Regions from separate parts of the Corynebacterium doosanense CAU 212 genome, predicted to be linked through region 1. Evidence: predicted binding sites of a transcription regulator. Region 1 holds the regulator's gene; the other holds the start of a gene.

Region 1 (3,408 bases):
CTCACCGACCCGTGGCAGCCGGCCGTGCTCAAACTCATCGAACTCACCTGCCAGGGTGGCCAGCGCCATGATGTGCCGGTCGGTGTCTGTGGCGAGGCGGCCGCAGATCCCCTCCTGGCGTGCGTGCTCACCGGCCTCGGCGTGAACTCGCTGTCCGCGGCCTCCAACGCCGTGGCCGGGGTCGGCGCGCAGCTGGCCGAGGTGACTCTGGACCAGTGCCGCGAGATGGCCGCTGCCGCTGTCGGCTCCCGGAGTGCCGCCGAGGCGAAGGCCGCGGCACGCGCGGTGCTCGGGGATTAACCCGCGATGACGACGTCGACCTCGCGCTCGCGCAGCGCGTCGACGTAGAAATCAGGGGCGTTGGCATCGGTGATCACCACATCGATGTCGGCGATACCCGCGAAGCTCACCAGGTAGTCGTTGCCCAGTTTGGTGGAGTCACACAGCACGATGACCCGGTGGGCGTTGGTGACCATGGCCGACTTCACCGCGGCCTCCTGTGAGTCTGCGGTGGAGAGGCCGTGATCGAGGGTCAGCGCGTTGGTCCCGATGAACGCGACATCGGCGCGCATGAGCGCCAGGGTGCGTAACGACGTATCGCCCACTACCGCCTGGGTGATGGCACGAACCGTGCCACCGAGGAGCTGAACATCGGGGGCGTGTTTGGCGGCGAGGTTGAGTGCCGACGGCAGCGAGTTGGTGACGATCGACCACCGCGCACCGCCCGGCCGGTCGCCGATGAGCTCGGCGATGGCGTTGATGGTGGTCCCGGAGTCAAGGAAGATTGAGCCGCCGGGAGCGGGGAGGAAATCGAGCGCGGCCCGGGCGATGGCGGTCTTAGCGGACTGCGCCGAGCGGAGCCGGGTGTCCAAGGGGAACTCCGCAGTCTGAAAGGACTGGCTGGCCACGGCGCCCCCGTGCACCCGGTGGACCACCCCCTCACGGTCGAGGGTCGCCAGATCGCGGCGAACCGTTTCGGCGGTGACGTCGAACCGCTCGGAGAGCTCGGTGACGTTGACCCGGCCCTCCACGGCGGTGAGGGAAGCTATCTGGCGGCGTCGTTCTTCTGCATACATCGGGAACCGGCCTTTACTCGCGCGGGACTCACATGCGGGGAGGTGGTGGCCCCCCATTGTCATGCCTTATAGCCACGATTAAACCCAATAGCAGGAAAACACAGGCCCGATCACCCCCGAACGGGAATACTCCCGGCCTCAGAGACGGCGGAAAACGGAAACGACCTTGCCCATGATTTCTGCTTCCTCTCCCGGGATGGGATCGAAGTCGTCGTTGTGGGGGAGCAGCCAGACACCGGTGGAGTCACGGTGCAGTTCCTTGACGGTGGCCTCGCCGTCGAGCATGGCGGCGACGAACTCGCCTTCCTCGGCGACCGGCTGTGCACGGACGACCACCCAGTCGCCGTCCATAATTCCGGCCAGTTTCATGGACTCACCCACGACGCGCAGCATGTAGAGCTCACCGTCGCCGACGATCTCGGTGGGCATGGGGAAGTACCCGTCGACGTTCTGCTCGGCGAGGATCGGGGAGCCGGCGGCAATCTGACCGACGACGGGGACGTAACTCGGGGCGCCGGCGTCCTCCGGGACCTGGCGCTCGGTGACCTCATCGAGGGCGTTGCGGGCGGGCTCGTTTGTGTCGTGCAGGTGCCGGATGTCCACGGCGCGAGGTTTGTTGGGGTCGCGGCGCAGGAAACCCTTCTTCTCCAGCTCGTTGAGCTGGTAGGCGACCGACGACGTCGACTGCAGGCCGGCCGCGTCGCCGATCTCCCGGATGCTGGGGGCGTAACCGCGGAGGACGACCGCGTCCCGGATGACCTCGAGGATGCGCTTCTGGCGTGGGGAGAGTGTGCTGATGTCGGGCTGTTTCTTGCGGGTGTTCTTCGGTGCCATGGGTATCTCCTCGGATCCACGTCGGTGTCGTGGTGGGTGCGTGCGCGAGCGGTCGGGCGGTGATCGTGTTCCTGTCTACCATCAAACCGTATTTGTGTTCGATATTCAACGGCAACGCTGGACAAGTTTTCGAAAGGGTGATAACTTTCGAACACACAGGCGGATTCGAACACTTGAACGGTAGACGGCGTTCGATGTCCAGCTGGCTGGTTATCCTCGAACGCACAACGACAACAAGGTGGTAGAAATGACCCTCACAGTGAACACTCCGAACCACGTCAACACCGGGAACCATACCTTCTCCCGCACGGTCCCCCCGGCCGCGGTCTGGGATCTCCATCCCTCCCGTTCCCTGCCGTCCCCCGCACTCGGTGTTCGAACCCTGGCGCCCGTTGATCGAACAGGTGAACCGTCCCTCGTGGCCGGTGGGGTAGCGGATGTTCGAGTGCGTTCATTCGAACAACGTCGCGAGAACGGCAAGGTCACCCTGCTCGGTCTCGCGGTGGGCGCCGTTCTGGTCATCGGCACCGTCATCGGTGTCAACGAAGGTGCCTCCAGCCAGGGCCCCGGCCAGTTCGAAACCGTCACCGCGGTCACCGCGAAGTAGGCCGGCTCTTCCAGGGCTCCGGCTCCCCGGCACTAGGATGGGCAGCTCCGCCCCCTTAACTCTTAGGAGCCCTCGTGTACTGCCCGTTTTGCCACAATGAACAATCACGAGTGATCGACTCCAGGGTGATTGATGCCGGCACCTCCACTCGCCGTCGCCGGGAGTGCTCGCAGTGCAACGGCCGCTTCACCACGGTGGAGAAGGCGATTCTGCTGGTGGTCAAACGCAACGGCCTCACCGAACCTTTCAGCCGAGAAAAGCTCATCAGCGGCGTCCGCAGAGCCTGCCAGGGACGTGATGTGCCCGACGACGATCTGAAGAAGCTCGCCCAGGAGGTCGAGGAGACCATCCGCGGAAAGGGAAGTTCCCAGATCGACGCGAATCTCATCGGCCTGGCCATCCTTGACCCCCTGCGGGAGCTGGACGAGGTCGCGTACCTCCGCTTCGCCTCGGTGTACAAGTCCTTCGAGAGCGCGGAGGACTTCGAATCCGAAATTCGGTTCATGCGGCGCAAGATCCGCGGCTGACGTCCCGGGCGGTCAGGAGAGTTTGTCGATGGCCTTCTGAACACGTCGGGCGGACACCGGGCGGGCAGTGCCGAGCCGCTGCGCGAACAGGCTGACCCGGAGTTCCTCGATCATCCAGAGGATCTCGCGCACGGCCGGGGAGTTCTCCCGCCCTGCAGGGAGCGTGCGCAGCCTGTTCTTGAGATAGGACTTCACCTCGTCGATCTCCGACTGTCGGTCAGCATCCTTGTCCGGATCCTGCCTCAGCTCCTCCAGACGGATGACCATGGCCGCGAGATACCTCGGCAGATGCCGAAGGTGCTCCATCCCGTGCATGGTTACGGCGTGGTCCGGAAGCAGGAAACCGAGCTGCGACTTCATGTCG
Region 2 (3,408 bases), 1.1 Mb from region 1:
AGAGCTGCTCGGGGTAGCTCTTGCCGCGGTCGCCCAGACCGACGAACTCCAGGAGTTCCTGCGTGCGGGCCTTGCGGTCCTTGGCGCCGGCGATCTCCAGCGGGTATTCGACGTTGCGTGCGGCGGTGCGGGAGGACAGCAGGTTGAACTGCTGGAAGATCATGCCGATCTCGCGACGGACGCTCCGCAGCTTCTTCTCGGACATGCCGACGATGTCGGTGCCGTCGAGAAGCAACTGCCCACCGGTGGTGGTGTCGAGTCCGTTGATCAGGCGGACCAGCGTGGATTTGCCCGCGCCGGAGTAGCCGATGACGCCGAGGATCTCTCCCGGTTCGACCGTGAGGGTGACGTCGTCGACGGCCTTGACGCTGCCGAAGTCCTTGGTGACTCCGCGAAACTCAATTCGGGTGCCGGCCACTATTTCTCTTCTGCTTCCAGTCGGTCCTGGATGGCGGCGAGCTCTTCCTTGGTGCGGTCGACGGAGACGGCGGTGCCTCCGGAGGACTCGAGGACGGCTTCCTTGACCTTCGGGTCCTTCCAGAGCTCGGCGAGCTGGTTGATGGTCTCGTCGTCGGCCTTCTCCGGGGTGGTGACCCACACGTTGATGTAGGGCTCAGCCTGGGCGTTGTTCGGGTCATCCTGGAAGATCGCGGCGTCGGGGTCGATGCCGGCGCGCTCGAGGAAGGAGTTGTTGATGATCGCCGGGGTGCCCTCGCGGAAGACGGTGGTGGTCTGCGCGGCGTCGATGGGCGTGACCTCGACCTTGGAGGCGGCGGTGTCGATGTCGGCGGGGGTCGGGTCGACCAGGCCCTCCTCGCGGAGGGTGACCAGTCCGGCCTGCACGAGGACGTTGATGGCGCGGCCCTGGTTGGTGGCGTCGTTGGGGATGGCCACGTTCTCGCCCTCGATGCCGTCGAGGGAGTCGTGGTCCTGCCAGAAGAGGGCCAGCGGGTAGATCTCGGTGGCGGAGATGGCCTCGAGGTCCTCGTCTGCGCCGGCGTTGTAGCCGGAGAGGAACTTCAGGTGCTGGAACTTGTTCACGTCGATCTCGCCCTGGGCGAGTGCGTCGTTCGGGGTGTTGTAGTCGGAGAACGCGACGATCTCGATGTCGATGCCCTTCTCCTCGGCCAGGTCGGCGAAGACGTCCCACTCGCGCAGGTTGGCGTCGGTGGTGCCGACGCGGATGGGACCGTCGCCGCCGTCGGAGTTGGAGCAGGCGACCAGGCCGGTGGCGGAGATGGTGACGGCTGCGAGGCCGGCGACGATGTGGTTCAACTTCATGGTGAACCCTTTCTTGAGTAGATAGAACAAGCTGTTCATCGGAGGGGTGATTAACTAGCAGAGAAGATAACACTCGACATACCGCTTAGTCTAGTTCGGCGAAGTATTGCTGGCGAACAGGCGTTCGATTATTCTGATCCGTGTGAGATTCAACGGGGGAGCGCCACTGGGCTGGTCGCGGCTGGAGCGCATTCTCGCCGGCCGCCCGACAGCCACGCCCGTGCCGGTCTGGGGCCCGGAACGCGCGCTGCCGCAGCGGGGAACATCGAGACCATTCGCCGAGCTGCACGCCGTGAGCTCCTACAGCTTCCTCGACGGGGCCAGCTCCCCGGAGGCGCTGGTGGACCGGGCAGTGGAACTGGGTTTATCCGCCATCGCCCTGGTCGACCGCGACGGGCTCTACGGGGCGGTGCAGTTCGCCGAGGCCGCGGCCAGCGTCGACATCGCCACCGTGTTCGGGGCGGAGCTCACCCTGGACGGACGTGTGCTCACCGTTCTCGCGCGGGGGCCGGAGGGCTACCGGCGCCTCTCGCACACCATCGCGGATTCCCGGATGGCCGCGGGGGAGAAGGGCAGGGTGTCCTACCCGCCCCTCGAACTTGTGGCCGACCAGCTCGGGGGAACGTGCGTGGTCCTGCTCGGGCACGAGTGGCTGGGGGAGATCTCCCGCGTGGTGGACTGTTTCGGCGAGGACAACGTCGTGCTCGAGTACGAGGCGACGATGACCCCGGAGAACGCCGACCACCACGAGCAGCTCGACGCCTTCAACAACCTGCGCGGGATCGTCACCGCCCGGCCCGCAGCCGCCACCCGGCACGACGCGCGCCTGGCCACCGCGAAACGGGCGCTGGCCAGCCGGCGCAGCATGGAGGACGCCTACGGCGACCTGCACCCCATGGGCGCGCCGTGGCTGCGCTCCGGGGACCAGATCGCCGCGATGGTCCCGGGCAGGGAGGAGCTTATCGACGAAACCCTGCGCCTCGCCGCCGAGTGCGCCTTCACCCTCGACCTCGTGGCCCCGGAGCTGCCGGACTTCGCCGTCCCCGAGGGGCACTCGGAGATGTCCTGGCTGAGGGAGAAGACACTGGCCAGGGCGCGGGAGCGCTACGCCACCCGCCCGGCGCAGGTCCGCGAACGGGCGCTGGCGCAGATCGACTATGAGCTCGACGTCATCGCGCAGCTGAACTTCCCCGGCTATTTCCTCATCGTCTGCGAGCTGGTGGATTTCTGCCGCGAGAGCAACATCCTGTGCCAGGGGCGCGGCTCGGCGGCGAACTCCGCGGTGTGTTTCTCCCTGGGCATCACCAACGCCGAGCCGATCACCGCCGGGCTACTGTTCGAACGTTTCCTCTCACCCGAGCGGGACGGCCCGCCGGACATCGACATCGACATCGAATCGGGGCGTCGCGAAGAAGTCATCCAGTACGTCTACGACACCTACGGCCGCGACCGCGCCGCCCAGGTAGCCAACGTGATCACCTATCGGCGCAAGGGGGCGATCCGCGACGCCACCCGCGCCCTGGGTTATCCGCCGGGATCCGAGGACGCCTGGTCGAAGGGGCTGTCCGAGCCGCCGGAGATCGTCTCCGAGCTCGCCGAGCAGTTCCGGGGGCAGCCGCGTCACCTGGGTATCCACTCCGGCGGCATGGTCATCTGCGACCGGCCCATCGCCGACGTGGTGCCCGTGGAGTGGGCGCGCAAGGAGAAACGTTCCGTCATCCAGTGGGATAAGGACGACGCGGCGTCTGCCGGCCTGGTGAAGTTCGACCTGCTGGGCCTGGGCATGCTCGAGGCGCTGCACCACATGATCGACCTCGTGGCCGAGACCGAGGGTCGGGAGGTCAACCTGTGGGAGCTCGATCTCGCGGACGCCCGGGTGTACGACATGCTGTGCCGCGCCGACGCCGTCGGGGTGTTCCAGGTGGAGTCCCGTGCGCAGCTGTCCACCCTGCCCCGGCTGAAACCCCGGATCTTCTTCGACCTGGTGGTGGAGGTGGCGCTCATCCGGCCCGGGCCCATCCAGGGCGGATCCGTGCACCCCTACCTGCGTCGACGCAGCGGCCAGGAGCCGGTGACCTACGACCACCCGGTGCTGGAGAAGTCCCTGGGCAAGACGCTGGGTATTCC

The links. Region 1 encodes LexA, which represses DNA repair genes until DNA is damaged. Its sites were predicted from a motif close to CGAACANNTGTTCG; they were not measured.
Region 2: a site for LexA is predicted at 1,395-1,408, ahead of CDOO_RS03170 (error-prone DNA polymerase). Genes of this name have one in related genera too.

Annotation. Positions count from the first base shown of each region.
Region 1 is NZ_CP006764.1:1,678,500-1,681,907, reverse strand. Features, by position in the region: gene ptsP (phosphoenolpyruvate--protein phosphotransferase) at 1-300, shown strand, start outside; gene CDOO_RS08280 (DeoR/GlpR family DNA-binding transcription regulator) at 297-1,076, opposite strand; gene lexA (transcriptional repressor LexA) at 1,215-1,910, opposite strand; gene CDOO_RS13955 (hypothetical protein) at 2,356-2,517, shown strand; gene nrdR (transcriptional regulator NrdR) at 2,592-3,044, shown strand; gene hrpA (ATP-dependent RNA helicase HrpA) at 3,057-3,408, opposite strand, start outside.
Region 2 is NZ_CP006764.1:620,082-623,489, forward strand. Features, by position in the region: gene CDOO_RS03160 (methionine ABC transporter ATP-binding protein) at 1-418, opposite strand, end outside; gene CDOO_RS03165 (MetQ/NlpA family ABC transporter substrate-binding protein) at 418-1,281, opposite strand; gene CDOO_RS03170 (error-prone DNA polymerase) at 1,409-3,408, shown strand, end outside.